DNA from 4 places in the Paenibacillus sp. FSL R7-0198 genome. Region 2 is predicted to be linked to each of the others. Evidence: riboswitches for the same ligand, from Rfam matches in the RefSeq annotation. Region 2 holds a riboswitch; each other region holds the start of a gene.
The links. A riboswitch is a leader RNA that binds a small molecule or an ion and turns the genes downstream of it on or off. The one in region 2 is predicted to bind cyclic di-AMP.
Positions count from the first base shown of each region.

Region 1: linked by a shared signal. The riboswitch ahead of MKY87_RS03000 (3D domain-containing protein) and the one ahead of MKY87_RS15990 (ubiquitin-like domain-containing protein) in region 2 are both predicted to bind cyclic di-AMP.
Region 3: linked by a shared signal. The riboswitch ahead of MKY87_RS26235 (C40 family peptidase) and the one ahead of MKY87_RS15990 (ubiquitin-like domain-containing protein) in region 2 are both predicted to bind cyclic di-AMP.
Region 4: linked by a shared signal. The riboswitch ahead of MKY87_RS22910 (hypothetical protein) and the one ahead of MKY87_RS15990 (ubiquitin-like domain-containing protein) in region 2 are both predicted to bind cyclic di-AMP.

Region 1 is NZ_JBBOCB010000001.1:732,108-736,322, reverse strand. It holds gene MKY87_RS03010 (ABC transporter substrate-binding protein/permease) at 1-870, shown strand, start outside; gene MKY87_RS03005 (amino acid ABC transporter ATP-binding protein) at 857-1,579, shown strand; cyclic di-AMP (ydaO/yuaA leader) riboswitch at 1,796-1,992, shown strand; gene MKY87_RS03000 (3D domain-containing protein) at 1,995-2,669, shown strand; gene MKY87_RS02995 (polysaccharide deacetylase family protein) at 2,778-3,569, opposite strand; gene lpdD (prenylated flavin chaperone LpdD) at 3,724-4,065, shown strand; gene MKY87_RS02985 (PspA/IM30 family protein) at 4,178-4,215, shown strand, end outside.
Region 2 is NZ_JBBOCB010000001.1:3,714,394-3,718,608, forward strand. It holds gene MKY87_RS15980 (HD domain-containing protein) at 1-372, shown strand, start outside; gene MKY87_RS15985 (TatD family hydrolase) at 705-1,475, shown strand; cyclic di-AMP (ydaO/yuaA leader) riboswitch at 1,725-1,978, shown strand; gene MKY87_RS15990 (ubiquitin-like domain-containing protein) at 2,252-3,436, shown strand; gene rnmV (ribonuclease M5) at 3,592-4,137, shown strand; gene rsmA (16S rRNA (adenine(1518)-N(6)/adenine(1519)-N(6))-dimethyltransferase RsmA) at 4,142-4,215, shown strand, end outside.
Region 3 is NZ_JBBOCB010000001.1:5,961,677-5,965,891, forward strand. It holds gene MKY87_RS26210 (xanthine phosphoribosyltransferase) at 1-3, shown strand, start outside; gene MKY87_RS26215 (hypothetical protein) at 101-430, shown strand; gene MKY87_RS26220 (hypothetical protein) at 550-768, shown strand; gene MKY87_RS26225 (carboxymuconolactone decarboxylase family protein) at 910-1,239, shown strand; gene MKY87_RS26230 (hypothetical protein) at 1,309-2,010, opposite strand; gene MKY87_RS26235 (C40 family peptidase) at 2,135-2,599, opposite strand; cyclic di-AMP (ydaO/yuaA leader) riboswitch at 2,605-2,736, opposite strand; gene pelA (pectate lyase) at 3,156-4,118, shown strand.
Region 4 is NZ_JBBOCB010000001.1:5,280,547-5,284,761, forward strand. It holds gene MKY87_RS22895 (urease accessory protein UreF) at 1-245, opposite strand, end outside; tRNA gene MKY87_RS22900 (tRNA-Leu) at 671-753, shown strand; gene MKY87_RS22905 (glutathione peroxidase) at 900-1,379, opposite strand; cyclic di-AMP (ydaO/yuaA leader) riboswitch at 1,752-1,927, shown strand; gene MKY87_RS22910 (hypothetical protein) at 2,043-2,441, shown strand; gene MKY87_RS22915 (HAD family hydrolase) at 2,622-3,305, shown strand; gene MKY87_RS22920 (Nramp family divalent metal transporter) at 3,442-4,215, opposite strand, start outside.

The sequences.
Region 1 (4,215 bases), 3.0 Mb from region 2:
GCTGCAGGTTATCTGGACGATATCATTGGACTTGCTGCTGCTGTTCCGGACGAAGAGCAAGCAGAAGCGGCAATCGGGATTCGTAAAGGTAATACCGAGCTGCTAGCTGCAGTAAATGGAACACTGGAGCGACTGAAAAGTGAAGATAAAATCAATCAGATGGTGACGGACGCCAGCCTCTTGATGGCGGATAAAGCGAACAAATCACAAAATATTTTCCAAGTATTCTGGGAGTACAAAAGTTTCTATGCTACAGGTGTAGGATACACACTTCTGTTGTCTGCACTTGGGGTTATCTTCGGGGTAATTATTGGATTGATCATCTGTTTGTTCCGTTTGCATGACGCCGCAATCTTGCGCTGGATTGGTACAGCTTACGTTGAAGTGATTCGTGGCACACCGATGCTGGTACAATTAATGATTATTTACTATGGTTTTTCTCTGAGCTTTGGCATTAACTTTACTGCACTTCAGGCAGGTATCATTACACTTTCAATCAATAGTGGTGCCTATCTGGCGGAGATTTTCCGTGCAGGTATCCAAGGTGTGGATCGTGGTCAGTTGGAGGCAGCTCGTTCCTTAGGTATGGGAAGAGGCGATGCGATGCGTTATATCATATTGCCACAGGCCTTCAAAGCTGTATTACCTGCGATCGGTAATGAATTCATTACCATCATCAAAGAATCCTCCATTATCTCGGTTATCGGTATGGTGGACATTATGTATCAGGCAAGTGTGGTCAAAAACATTACGTATCAAGGCTTGAGTCCATTTTTGATTGCGGCAGCCATCTACTTTGTATTAACGTTCATTTTGTCCAAGCTGCTGGGACGACTGGAAAGGAAGTTGAGTGCAAGTGATAGACGTTAGACAATTACACAAATCTTATGGAAATAACGATGTGCTTAAGGGCATTAACGTGACGATTGGTAAAGGTGAGGTAGTCGTCGTCATCGGTCCTTCCGGTTCAGGTAAAAGTACTTTCTTGCGTTGTTTGAACCTGCTGGAGAAGCCCACCTCAGGAGAGATTGATTTTGAAGGCGTGTCAATCACGGACCCCAAGCACAACATTAACGCAACTCGTGAGAAAATGGGCATGGTGTTTCAGCACTTCAACCTGTTCCCGCACAAAACGGTACAGCAAAACATTACGATTGCCCCGATTAAAGTAAAGAAACAATCCACTCAGGAAGCGGAGAAAATTGCTGCTGATCTGCTGAACACCGTGGGCTTGTACGATAAAAAAGATACATTCCCGAATCAGCTGTCCGGTGGACAGAAGCAGCGGATCGCCATTGCTAGAGCATTGGCCATGCAGCCGCATGTCATGCTGTTTGACGAGCCTACTTCGGCACTGGACCCCGAGATGGTCGGCGAAGTGCTGGATGTCATGAAACGTCTTGCAGAAGGCGGGATGACGATGGTCATCGTAACACATGAGATGGGTTTTGCACGTGAAGTGGGAGACCGAATCCTGTTCATGGATGGCGGGGTTATTGTGGAAGAGGGAACACCTGATGAGGTATTTGGAGCTCCAAAAAATTCACGTACACGTGATTTTCTTGCCAAAGTACTCTAAATGAAGTGTCAAATAGCGTTACTGACTTAGAGTCGGTAACGCTATTTTTTTGTGCGCATTAATCACTTATAGATTTGAAAAGTAACTTTTCTGTTACCAAATGTAAAGGAATCAGGTCGTCCAACATTTCTAAAGTATCCTGTATTCTTACATATGCTTACATGTTAAAACCATTTGGTAAGAATTACTACAAGTTAAGGTTACAAAATTGTGATATATTGAACTCTGCCGAAACTTCCGGACAGGGAGTGCGGGGGATGTAACGATGCAGATTGTGCAGGGGGAAGATCTACAGCACACTGCTTGGGGTGAATTAGGGGTACATAACGTTTCAAATGTAATGAAGAACCTATAGGGTGGGCTCCTCATCCGAATCCGACAACTAACTTCGCAGGCACAATGAGGGAGGAAGACCATGATTAACAAGAAACGTATAGCCAAAACAGCAGTAGCATTATTGACAACAGCAATGCTCATTCAAGCCGTTCCGGCTCACGCCGATTCAGTTCATGTGGCCAAAGAAGGGGATACCTTCTACACCTTATCAAAACAATATGGAGTAGCAATCAACACGTTGGTTAAAGCAAACAACGACATTTCGCCTTACAACATTTATGATGGTTTGAAAATTACGATTCCCGGTAAGGCAAACAATGTAGCAGCAGCTGCGGCAACGGAGAGCAAGACCCAAGCGAAGACTGTTACTACAGCAAGCTTGGACGTTAACACAGATAACAAAGTTGTTCAGGCTTGGGGTAAAACATTCGATTACAGCAAAGCTGTGAACGTAAAAGCAACGGCATACTCTGCAGATCCGTCTGAAAATGGAGGATGGGGTGCTGTGGATTACTTCGGCAATGATCTTGAACTGGGTACGATCGCAGTTGATCCAAGTGTGATTCCACTCGGAACCAAAGTACTGGTAACCGGTCACAGCCATCCGGGATTGCCAAAACAGGCTTTTGTAGCTACAGCTCGTGATGTGGGCGGTGCAATCAAGGGTCACCGGATTGATATCTTTATCCCGGGTAGCAAACAGTCTGTAAGCACATTTGGTTTTCAGGATATCGAGCTGTACATTCTGAAGTAGAGAGATCATAACATTTAAAATGAATTCAAACAGGGTGTCTGCCAGTCGCTAATCTGCGATTGAACAGCACCCTTTTAATATTCGCATTTATTTGTTATCACGGTCATCCTAATCTTTGGCCTTTGGCAATCCCAACATCTCGTCCAAGGTGACCAGTTCATATCCCCGGTTACGCAGTTCTTCAATGATTTCAGGCAATGCCTCAATCGTACCGTTCAGGTTAGATCCCACACCGCCTCCTGCATGTTGCAGAACGATGGAGCCAGGTTTCACGGCAGATAGGATGTTATCCTTCACCTCTTCCTTGGAGAGGCCTTTCCAGTCCAGTGAGTCAACGTTCCAGTTCACAATGCTATAGTGTTGTCTAGCTGCCCATTGCAGCTGTTCTTCATTAATGTCTCCATAAGGCGGCCGAATCATCTTGGGCGTATATCCCGCTAAATGTCGAATAATATCCCCGGTATGTAAAATTTGTTTGCGAAAGGCATTCATCGACAGCTTACTGAATTCAGGATGATTGTAGCTGTGATTACCAACCAAATGCCCTTCCTTAACGATGCGTTTCACCAGATCCGGATGTTTCTCAGCACGACTACCCACGATGAAGAATGTAGCTCTGACATTGTATTTCTTCAATACATCCAGCACTTGTGGAGTAAACCGTGGATCAGGTACATCATCAAAAGTCAGTGCAACCTTCTTTGTTGAAGGACCATTGGTTTTGAACGTATCGGCATATTTTTGACGTAACTGTCCCAATGTCAGTTGTTCTTCTTCAGCAGAATCCGAACCTGATACTGATTCAATTGACGGGCTTGAGACATCCCGCGATGAAACTGGAGCATGATATCCCCCGAGAAAAATAACGATAACCATCAGCATAATGAGGCGTACGCGCATAATAACGGCCTCCTTTTCCAAAATGACGTTCTCCTTGGTATGCCCGGGGGTTCCATAAAATATGCGTAGTGTGAGAAGTTTCATTGCGGATTTAGCTTATGACAGCCATAATTCCTCCATATATAACATATAGAAAAGGATAGGTGGATAGGATATGAGTACATATGATTTGAAATCCATACGTTTACAGGTGATTGAAGCAGGAGAGGATAAGGTTTTTCTCGTTACCGGAGGAAAGGCGCATATTGGCGCCGTAGCCACGTTCTACGTGGATCATGAGCGCGTAAGCGGGACGACGGTACATATTCCTGGGCATAAGGAACAAGAGCTGTGTGAGCGACTTGCCCGAAAGGCTGCCCTGCAGCTGAAAGTAACCGTTACGGTGATCATGGGTATCCATTTTGATTCCATCACGCGGATGCAGATCGACGAAATCGTGCAGACTGCAGAGAGGCTGATGGAGGATCATCTGAACAAGGATAAACGATCTTCCTAACATAAAGAGCAATCGCATGTTTTGATTTTATTTGCTAAAATTGAAACGAGTTGTAGATTGTTACGTATGTATGTTTATATACGATGTAATATCGACTAGGAGGAATAACATAATGTCCATTTTCAAACGATTGCGTGATTTAACAATGTC
Region 2 (4,215 bases):
CTGAGTGAGTTATGCGAACGTTTTATGGATCGCAAGTTATATAAGTATGTAGAGCTTGAACAGGTCGACTTGACAATGATGGAAGAGATTCGGGAAGCTTTTGTACAGGCAGGCCTCGATCCCGAATATGATCTTGAAATTGATTTTCCTTCGGATAATCCGTATGATGTGTTTCGTCCGGATGAATCCACAGATAAGCAGATTCTTCTTCTGGATCGACAGGACAATTTACGTGAGTTGTCAGAAGTATCTGACATTGTCCGTTCCATCAGTGGGCTTCACCGAGGGAAACATCATTTGTATTACCCTCAAAACAAGGTGGATGCGATTATTCACGAATTACCGTCACATATACGCCCCTATTTCTTGTAATCATGTGGGTATAATCCGATGAAGAATTTTGATATCAAAACACTTTCTAAAAGAGCTATTTTTCATGATACAGTAATCTGCTTTAATGGGGAGTATATGTAGATCGACATAATTTTGTAAATGCAAGCAGGTAGAATGGGCACAATCAGCAATATATAGATCAGAATATCCGTTTATCTTCTATATATTGTAGTTGTGAAGAAACAAACGTAATGATGTAATACACAGATACCCAAAATGTTTTATGTATGAGTCATTGAATTATTGAATTTTACAAATTGAATTTTGATAAAGAAGATAGTCGTTATTTCGACATGAAGGGAGATACAAACATGATGCTGTTCGACACACATACACATCTGGATGCACCACAATTCGACGAGGACCGCGAGGACATGATTCAGCGTGCTGTGGATGCAGGAGTTGGTCGCATGATCAACATTGGCTTTAACCGGGAGACGATTCCAACCACAATGAAACTCGCTGAAACATATGACTTTATCTATGCAGCTGTAGGGTGGCATCCAGTAGATGCGATCACTATGCAGGAGGGTGATTTGGAGTGGATTGCATCTTTATGCAAGCATGAAAAAGTGGTTGCGATCGGTGAGATTGGATTGGATTATCACTGGGATACTTCACCGAAGGAAATACAGCATCGCGTATTACGACAACAAATTGCTTTGGCGCGTGAAGTGAACATGCCGATTGTCATCCATAATCGGGATGCACATGAGGATATCATAAGAATTTTGCGTGAAGAGAAGGCGGGTGAGGTTGGTGGTGTAATGCACTCGTTCTCGGGCAGCTGGGAAACAGCGAAAAGTTGTCTCGATATGGGCTTCCATCTCTCTTTCGGAGGACCGATCACATTCAAAAATGCAAAGCAGCCCAAAGAGGTGCTGGCGAAGGTTCCTATGGACCGGTTTTTCATTGAAACAGATGCTCCATATTTGACACCTCACCCTTATCGTGGGAAGCGAAATGAGACAGCGCATGTACGTCTGGTTGCAGAGGCAGCAGCGGAAATTAAAGGCATTTCGGTGGAGGAAATTGCTGCAATAACAACCAAAAATGCCATGGAACGATTTGGAATTCGTTAAAAAAACGAGCAAATGAGGTGAAAAAGGCAGGTAAGCGGAGGTAATTTGCCCTTTGCTCCAAATAAATCAAGAATATTACAATATTTTAACCAAATATTCAGAAAAACGTACTTGATCAACGCTTTACAACATGCATCAAAACAGGATATCATCTTTTCAGTGAATTGTTGTGCGGAAAATTGGACAGATGTTCGGGGGATGAACAAAGGGACACTTTCCGATGAAACAATGAAACAACATTACTTTCATGAATCAGTCTCGCTGAGTCTCCGTTAACGGAGAGCGGGGGAACCAATAGGGCTTAAACATCGGTGTATTTGGCCGATGCGCAACGTTCGCTGACCCAAAAGCAGCGAAGGGAACTGCGAAGCCGTATTTGATTTCTTCTTTGGGTCTCGGGGTGAATTCAAGGGCGTCCGCCATGAGCGGGTGACCTAAGATAGGGCGGCTCTCTTTCGCCCGAACCCGACAGCTAACCTCGCAAGCGGAAAAAGAGAGGCAACCTCGTGCATGAATTTCCGATATTCAGAATCATTCGGAAGCCACGAAAGAGTTCCTCTTACACTCTTTCTTTGGCTTTTTTGTTTTTGAATAAAAGAAATATTGTCATCATACGGTAGGTATTCAGGAGGATGACATCATGTTGCGAAGATTGATTCATGGTGCAGAACCGGATTATGTTGGTCCAATCTGTGTTCTGTAGAAAATTTGGTATAGTCACGTCAAAGACATCATGCATTACTTTAGACGGCGAGGCTATGAAGGAGGACGGAGAAGTGGGCACATTCCAACCAGAAGAGACCCATGAGTCACGATCATCCAGTAAGTCTTTCGCGTTGCGGTGGAAGCATGAGAACATGCGTCAAATGGCATTGATCGCGATTTTCTCAATTGCGCTTACAATCATGATCTTGTTAGTCGTTTACGGTCAGGCCGGGAAACAAATTTCACTGGTTATTGATGGCAAAGCTCAGGTGGTAGAGACTCGTACAGGAATGCTTCAGGAAATGCTGGAGGAGCAGTCGATCACAGTCAGCCCTCACGATAAGGTATCCATGTCCATGAATGGGGCGATTACAGATGGAGACCGAATCGTTATTGAGCGGGCCGTTCCAGTCAACATTACGGCAGACGGAGACACCAAGACTCTGTATACAACGGATTCATCGGTAGAAGATGCAATTCAAAAATCAGGTATTCAAGTTGAGAGTAATGATAAAGTGTATCCGGCGCTTGGAACTGCCATCAAAGCGGATATGAAGATCCGTGTAGTGCGCGTAACAAAGCGTACAGTGGAGGTAGAGCAGCCAATCGCTTACAAAGTCATTAAAACGGCTGACCCTAGCTTGTACAAAGGGGATAACCGTGTCGTTGTAAACGGCAAAGAAGGCACACTTGTACAGCATATCGAAAAGGTATTTCAGGATGGAGAATTGGTCTCCAAAAAAATGGTCGGCAAATCTGTCGCGAATAATCGTGTAGATAAAGTGATCGCTGTCGGCACCAAAGCAAAACCGGTCGTGAAAGAACCTGTGATTCAGACCGTATCGGCTCAAACTTCAACAACCAAAAAGGCTACAACAACGAACTCGAAGAAAACATCTGCCTCGGGCAGCAAAGTCATTACCGTATCCGGGACTTCTTTTAAATACTCAAAAGTACTTAAAAATGTATCCATGACTGCCTACTCTTCCGAAGAGCCTGGCATTGGAACTAAAACAGCTTCCGGTACTCGTGTAACGGAAGGGCGCACCATTGCGGTTGATCCCAAAGTCATTCCAATTGGCTGGTGGGTATATATCGAAGGTCTGGGATTCCGTCGTGCGGAAGATACAGGCGGTGCCATTAAAGGCAACAAAATTGATGTATATTATGACAGTGTGAAGCATGCCCTGAATTTTGGACGTAAGAAAGGCAAGACGGTCTACGTGATCGGTCCGGTGAAGCCGGAAGCGAACTAAAATCGTTTTACTTTGAAATGGGAATGCTATAAAATAGTTGCATGAATGATTCATGCGGAATATGCGGCGGAGGAGTCTGAATTCAGTCTCCCCCGCCGTTTGGCAGAGAAGAGGATATTCCTCTTCTTTTTGCGTTAGAAAGGAAGAAATGGAACATGATAAAAGAAGTCATTGTGGTGGAAGGCCGTGACGATACGGTAGCCATCCGTCGGGCCGTTGAAGCCGATACAATAGAAACAGGTGGCTCAGCAATCAACCAACGCATTCTGAAGCGGATTGCGCTTGCTCAGGAGAGACGGGGAGTCATTGTACTGACAGATCCGGATCATGCTGGCGAACGCATTCGTAAAATTATTGCGAACAAGGTGCCTGGCTGCAAACATGCCTTCATTCCGGAAGCCGATGCAACGCGCAAAGGGGACATTGGGGTGGAGAATGCCTCACCGGAGGCGATCCGTCATGCTCTGGCGCGCGTACATACTTCATACGAAGGTGCTCCGAGCCTGATTGATTGGGAGGACCTGATCGCGGCAGGACTTATCGTGCATCCGCAGGCTGCTGCACGTCGCATGGAGATGGGCAATCTGCTGGGCATCGGTTATTGTAACGGGAAGCAGTTCCACAAACGTCTCAGTGTATTTCAGATTACACGGGAAGAGTTCTCTACAGCATTAGCGCAAATTGAACGTGAAGGATTGTGAGCATATGAAGGACATGGAAGAGACGATAGAAATTGCAACGCCCAAGCGAACGAAAGAGATTATTCAAAGACACGGATT
Region 3 (4,215 bases), 2.2 Mb from region 2:
TGACATTTTAAAGGAATAGGGCCTATTTTTTGAACTATGCCTTTGCATGACCGCGGATTTCATTTATAATGGGGTTATGTTAGGGAGAGGAGGCAACACCATGGGGAACCAACCGGCAACAGAACAATTTTTTAATGATAAGCTGGCGGAATCGAAAGTTCATTTTGAACGTGCCCTGGATTGTAAACATACGGAATTCGATGACCTTTATCCCTATATGATTGAACATCCTCAATTTTTCTGGTACAAACGCTATGTTGCCTGGTCAGAATTACTGACGATTGTAGGCTTGTGCGAAGAGTTGTCCTTCTCTTGGAAAGAACAATTTACACCGCATCAAGTGGAGTACCTTGAAGAACGTGTGATGTCCGCCAAAGTGCTTGATTTTTGGTTCGAGAAGAACGACAGCAAAGAGCACGCGCAGCGGTAACTTTCAGTCGGGACATAATTTCGAATGACATGACAGTCCAATACAGTCACGTGAGACCTAAATGACATTTCATTTAGGTCTCTTTTTGTAAATAAATTTGGAATATAGGAGCCATGAAGATGATCAGTGATACAGAACTGGACGCCCTGCGTCTGTCAGGTGAGAAAGTAAGAGTAGTACGGGACGAGCTGGAATCTAACGATGTAACCGGGATTGTTGTTGCCTGGGATGGCGAGCAGGTACTTATCCGTCGTCAGAATCGACGTGTCGTCAAGCTGGATCGCGGTTACCGATATCAGCTGTTCAGCGAGCCGCGCCAGAGTCCACTTAGTGAGTAACAGTTTATAATTATGGCAGAGCCATGAGCGTTAAATGTTTGGAATTACCATGATTTGTTGGCATAATTGACTCACTCGGGAGAGAAGATAGGTACAGTGAGGAAGATCTGTAACTATAGCCGAGAGGGTGTGCTACAAGCGATGACATTGATGAATGATAAAGTTCATGCCTACAAGGATCAGATTGGAGCATTAAGCGATGTACTGCCAGGTGTGGTGAAGTCATATCATGAGTTTACGGGAGAATGTTTCCAACCTGGCGTGATTGATGCCAAGACAAAACAGCTCATTGCGCTCGGCATTGGATTGTTTGCCAACAATGAGGTATGTACTTTCTACCATGTAGAAGAAGCCCGTGCCAAGGGCGCTACAGATCAGGAGATCATGGAGACCGTAGCCGTGGCCGGAGCTGTAGGAGGCGGACATGCTCTGTCTCAGGGCGCGATGCGAGTGCAGAAGGCGCTACATTAATATAAAAAAACATTGTGAAAAAGTAACAGGGTTATACTTCCCTTCAATATGGGAGTATAACCCTGTTTTTTAAAGATCGTTTTTACTTTCTTTACTGTTTGCTTTTTTATTATACTTGTCCACATCAGCAAATTTCTCCATAACGGAGTAGTTTGCTGTATAGTTTATTGTGGAGTACCGTTCAGGACGAAATTCAATCTTAGAGCGATCAGTATCCCAGAGATATATAATGGAATTATCGAAGGTCTTGCTTCCAGGCTGACCATATTTATTCGTTAGCTCTTCCAGAATTTCATCAGAATCCTGACTATTTAACATGCCAAAATAATATGTGGCCTCGTGGAGCAAGAAGTCATCTAATGGATATTCATCTGCTGCATTTTCCATTTCTTCAAGGCGCTGGTCCATTATTTTGTATATCTCTTCTTTCCTTGTTTCTGTTGTATTGGGGTTATTTAATTCCTCTGATAATTCCTTTCCTTCTTCCATCATTTCCAGAATGCTATCATTGTCTAATAAATCAGTGAAAACGTATTTAGCATCTGCTTTCTTACCCAGAACTACAAGATTAGAATATTCGATACTTTTCTCATGTTCATTATGTACGTCCTCTTCATAACCTGAGTTACCGTTCTTTTCTTCAGTTGAAATGACTTTGTCGATCTTGGTACCCCATGAAACATCTCTAAAATCTTTTTCGTTCTCGCTACTGCATCCTAAACTACCTATTACTAAAATAGCAAAACTTAAAACAAACATTAACTTTTTCAATTGTTCTCCTCATCTCCTTTTATTTCCTAAAACATTTTACATTGTTTAAGAAAGCAGTTGAAGACAAAAAATGGTTAAACAAAAAAGGCATCCGGTTAATAACCGATGCCTTTTTGTATGTGAATTACATTTTACCCAACATTTTATCATACATAAACTGTCCAGTTACCCGACGTGCTGTTACATAGCGGTCATTGAAGTATGGATTCGATAACTTTGTGATGCTTACACCTTTACTGCTGGAGGCATGAGCGAATTGTCCGCCGCCGATATATACACCTGTATGTGAAATGCCTTTGCCTGTTGTATTAAAGAACACCAGATCACCTGTCCGAACATTACTTTTGGCTACCGGAGTACCTGCTTTGGCTTGCTGCTGAGAAGTACGTGGCAATTCAATGCTGTATTTGTTGAAAAGATATCTCATAAAACCAGAACAGTCAAAGCCGGCTACAGTCGTGCCACCCCATTTGTAAGGAATACCTGTCATGTTGTTCACTACGGAGTTGATACTGCTTGCCTCTGTGCTTGTTGCCCCGGATGTAAATAATACAGCTGCTCCAAAAATGGAGATAATCAGTTTTTTCAAAATCAATGTTCTCCCTTCGATGCCTACGGAGTTAGCTAAGGGTTCGGTAGAAGGTTCCCTATATTTCCTATGTATAAGAATAATTCACCCAAATTGGTTCCCCCGTTTTCAAACATGAAACTCGGCAATGAATAATTAAGTTTTTGTAACTATTTGAAACTATATTGCATAAATGCGTAATTGTCAAACCCATTTAAAACCCTTCGTAATACCTCAATGTTAGCGGAATTAAGGTTTTTATATGAAAGAAGGGATTAAGTTTGGGTATCATTCATGACAAAAACGTCATTATTGATTCGTTTAAGACGAATTTGGATAAATAAATAGGTTTGTCATGAGTTAAAAGAACTATCCCGTTATGTAGAATTAGAGAGATTATATTCATTAAGTTGCATATATTGACAAAAATCGATTTTTTGCATATTATCTGATTATCCAATCCACATATTGGATTAAAATTGATTTTATTATGCGATAAATACAAATAAAGGAGGTTTGGGGACGCTTATCATAGGTAAAGTAGAAGTGGCAGATTTATAAAAACGAACATAGGAGAGTGTTACATTTGAAAGCGAAGAAAATAATTACTTTTGTCCTGGCATGTACGATGGTGTTCTCAGCAGTTGGAATGGCAGTTCTCCCTGTAGGGACGGTATCTGCTGCGGATGCATCGGGTACTACAGCGAGTATTTCAGATGTTTTGAAGAACCAGCTGCCGGATGGAGGTTGGAGAAAAGATTATAAACAGACAAGTGGAGAGTGGGCGAAGTCCACGATAGACAACAAGGCTACATACTCAGAAATTAGAAGATTGGCGAAGGAATTTAAAAAGACGAATGATCCGCGATACTCCACAGCTGCAATCAAAGGAATTAACTTTTTGATCAACATGCAGTATTCAAACGGCGGATGGCCACAAGTTTACCAAAGCTCTGGATATCACAAGCATATCACTTACAATGATGATGCCATGATTAATGTAATGATCATGTTGGATGAAGTAGCGGCACGCAAAGGTGATTTCTCATTTATCGACAGCACACTTGCTAATCGCAGTAAAAATTCAGTTGCCAAAGGTGTGGAGGCGATTCTGAATACACAAGTCGTTTCAGGTGGTAAGCTGACAGCATGGGGACAACAACATGATTCCAGTTCCCTTAAACCAGCGAGCGCAAGAATCTACGAAGTGCCATCGCTGACAGCTGGAGAGAGTGTAACGATTGTTAAATTTCTGAAAACCAGACCTGCTAACGCTAAAATTACCGCATCCATTAAAGGAGCGGAGGCTTGGTTTAACAAGGTGAAAATTACGGGTTACAAGTATGAAAGAGCTAATGGAGATAGTAAAATTATCGCTGATTCCAAAGCTGCACCGATTTGGGCACGCTTCTATGAGATCGGAACAGATAAACCAATCTTTATTGGTCGTGACGGGGTAGTTAAATACAAATTAAGTGATATTGATAAAGAAAGAAGAGGCGGTTATGCATGGTATGGCAACTGGCCTTCCAAGCTTTAATTTGTAGTTAAAGGTAAAGCCCGAATCGACGTCTGGTTCGGGTTTTATTGTTATTATTTTCAGTGTTGACATGATAGATTCCGCATGATATATTATT
Region 4 (4,215 bases), 1.6 Mb from region 2:
ATTAGAGCTATCCGCCATGTATCCTTGTGATCTGCTGCGGTATAGATGCCTTTGATGGCCATGCCTTCTAGACGAACGATGCTCGGATGCAACTGACAACGCATGAATGATTCGAGATCTTCAGCATTACGAATGGTACCCTCCCTGATATGGATATCCATGCCGAAGGAATGGGTGAACCCTCCAACCTGAATAGAGGAATCAAGCAGTTTGACATAATCGAGCAGCTTATTCCCACGGTTCACAATCATTCGCCTCCTGTGTTCGTTAAATGTCACTTAAAGTGACATTTATATTCCTTTTTGTTTGCTTTATGTTTAAAAATCCGAATTATATGATAGTTATCATCCCATAAATGTCCGCTTTTTGTCAATAGTATCCGTGAAATTTAATGGATTAAATCTGGGATTCAATATTTGTGTTATTTTATATAACATATAAGGTTAAATATCTGCGAAGTGCAGGGAGGACTAGATATAAATGAATCAATAAGATCAGTTCAATCCGGAAAGGAGGGGATCAAATCTAATGTATGCAGTTCATGGGTAAAGATGACGAGAATATGCGTTTTTTGTGGAAAATGCCTAGCTGTAAAAGAAGTATTAAAAAATACTTTACTTTTAGTTCTGAACCCGGTATAATCAATTCTGTTGCCGATTATTTACGACATGCGGTCGTGGTGGAATGGCAGACACGCTATCTTGAGGGGGTAGTGGGCGTATGCCCGTGGAGGTTCGAGTCCTCTCGACCGCATCATATGAACGATTAAGAAGAAGCTTTCCATTAATGGAAAGCTTCTTTTTTTTGTTTTTTTAACAGTCTGACATCAAAGTTGAGAAAAAAGGCCATCCATACCGGGGCAATGGTGCTCTACCTTCCGGCTACGGGTGGCCAATGTATTATTTTTGCAGCAAGTTCTTGATATCTTCTTCAATCTTGTCCGGTGTTGTTTTGGGAGCATACCGTTTAATGACCTGTCCGTTCTGATCCACAAGGAATTTGGTGAAATTCCATTTGATTGCTTTGGAGCCGAGCAGGCCAGGAGCTTCTGTGCTAAGGTGCTGGAAGAGAGGGTGAGCGCTTGAGCCGTTCACATCAATTTTCTCAAACATAGGGAAGCTTACGCCATAATTCATCTGACAGAACTCGGCAATATCATCGGAAGAACCTTTTTCCTGTGCAAACTGGTTACTTGGAAAACCAAGGACTTCAAATGGCGCATCCTGGAACTTGTCTTGCAATTCTTGCAGACCTTTGAATTGAGGGGTAAGTCCGCATGAGCTTGCCGTATTCACAATCAGGAGCACTTTGTCACGGTAGTCGGACATTTCAACTTCTTGACCGCGAAGGGTATTCACTTTGTAATCGTAGACTGTCATCTAAATCGCCTCCATTTATTTACTCTTATATCTTCTATTATATTGGTTGCAATTAAATATTGCAAAACTAATATGGTGTTAAAAGCACCAAAACAGGCAAGTTGTGCAGAATACGTGAATGAATTGCGAAGTGATTTTCGTCAGAGTGAGAATTAGATAGATTTAAAGAGATGGATAGAGTATGACCTTGTTGTAAGCGCTATTATATGTGAGTATTGCCGAAAATCTGTCGATTCGGTGATCTGTGCGGACTTTACACCATCATGGCACGGGTGTATGATTCATAACGTAATTTCAATTTAAACTAAATTGTACCTGAAAAACGAAACAAACGATAATATCGCTCGATCTTATCCTTAAGATATACGAACGATGTTTTAATCGCTGAGTTTCCATTCATTGATGAGTGGAAAACGGGGGAACCAACAGAATGCGCTGTCCAGGACAGTAGGCATTCATGGGGTGAATTTTCCGGTGACAGCCGGAAATAGGGCGACTCTCGCGCCCGAATCCGTCAGCTAACCTCGTAAGCGTTAAAGGGAGAGGCAACAAGCCGTACGCTGGTTCATGGCGTTTTCGCCATGGGTTCTTTAAGAAGCGTTCGGGAGGCCTTGGTCCCCCACGCTTCTTTTTTGTTGTCTTTTCACGCCAAGGGAGGAACGAATGATGGATACTGAGATGATCTTAGTGACTGCTCCAAATGAAGCAGGACGCAAATTTATCAAATTACTAATGTACAAAAAAATGCCGTTTGCCGTTCTAACCAACAGTGCAGGGGAAGAGCGCAGACTCCGTAGAATCGGAGTCGAACATGTCATTCGCATGAATACGGCTGCAGCTCAAAAATGGTTTTTGCCGCAGGGCAGCGTAGGCAACGTGTTTATTTTCGAGAACAGCCTGAATCTAACCTGTCGTTATTTACAGATCTGCCGTTCATGGACATCGAAATCCCTGTGCGTCATTACGGAGCAGAGTCATCCTAAGGGCATCTATCGGGGCATGGGCGCAGACCGGATTGTATATTCGCTCAATGGGGAAGTTGGCTTTCTCCTCAATGGTTAATGCCATAGCTTGTGATTGCTCAGGTGTAAGGTGCCTGTTATAATTGAATGTATCGATAAACGGAAGTTTGAGGAGACTCATGCAAGATGGTGAGTCTTCTTTTTTATGGTTTTAAAGGTAGTTCAAGACTTTTTGAACACGAACTTTTAGATTGCCTGTGGCTTACAAGGAGGAATTGGCGTGCCGGATGTGGGTGGATTAAAGTGGTTGTTTTTTGATGTTGGAGATACACTGGTGGATGAATGGGAGCCGGTTGATGATATTATCGGACAGTTCGTCCGTGAAGCCTGTGCTTTGGGGTATCCGGTGACAATTGAGGCGGTACGCGAACTGTTCGCGAACTGTTACCAGAAATATGAGCAATGGCCTATGAGAGTGGCGATTCGCACATTCGTTGAAGACGAGGGACACCAGAAACAGATTCAGGACAAGTTGAAGTTTCAAAAAGATCTTGAACGTCCTTTTCCTTCAGCGGATTCCGTTCTTCAGCAGTTGTCACGGCATTATCGCATTGGCATTATTGCCAATCAGAGTCCTGGAACGGAAGAGAGACTGGAGAGCTACGGCTTGCGGAAGTATGTTGATGTTCTGGCCTGTTCTGCTGAAGAAGGTGTGTCCAAGCCAGACCCTGAGTTATACGCTGTAGCCTTGAAACAGGCCGGCTGTGAACCGGAGGAAGCCGTCATGGTTGGGGATCGGATCGATAACGACATTATACCTGCTCGGAAGCTGGGCATGCTTACGATTCGAATTATGCAGGGTTACGGAAGATTCCAGCCAGACCGATCGGATGAGGAACGTGCGGATTGGACTGTTAATTCATTGGATGAACTCCTGCCGTTACTGGTGCCCAATCAGGATTAGATAATTGTTTATTAGAGTTTAGCGTTTTACTATAAAAGGAAACACGCTGCAGTACTGCAACAATAAAGGCTGATCAACTTGGTATTGAATACCGGAGTTGATCAGCCTTTTTAGTATTTGGTCAATAAGAACGAGATTAGAATAACCGAATCGTCTGAATGATCAGATATACATTCAGCACAACGATAATCGCGGCAATGACCCATGAGATGATTTTGAGCCACAATTTGTTGGCGAATGCACCCATGCTTTTTTTATCACTCGTGAACATCACCAGGGGAATTACAGCAAAGGGCAATTGAAGCGACAGCACGACCTGGCTCAAAATGAGCAGTTCTTCTGTGCCATGTTCTCCTGCAATGGCTGTGACAATTACCGCCGGGATGATGGCGATCAGACGTGTGACCAGTCTGCGCAGCCAAGCGGGAATTCGAATGTTCAGGAAACCTTCCATAACAATCTGCCCGGCGAGTGTACCTGTAAGGGTAGAGTTCTGGCCTGATGCTAACAGCGCCACACCGAACAGAATACTTGCAACCGTAGTACCCAATAGAGGTGTCAGCAGATGGTACGCATCTGCGATCTCAGCAACCTGTGTCATACCAGCACTGTGGAATACAGCAGCAGATACAATCAGGATGGCCGCATTGATGAACAGGGCAAGTGTCAGTGCGATTGTCGAGTCCATGGTCGAGTACCGAATAGCTTCTTTTTTACCCTGTGGTGTCTGTTCAATCTGACGGGTCTGCACAATGGAAGAATGCAGGTACAGATTATGCGGCATCACGGTTGCTCCGATAATACCAATGGCGATATAGAGCATAGCCGGGTTTTGTAGAATCTCAACATTTGGTACAAAACCATGGAGAACACCGCCCATATCCGGTTTTGCCAGGAAAAGGTCAATCCC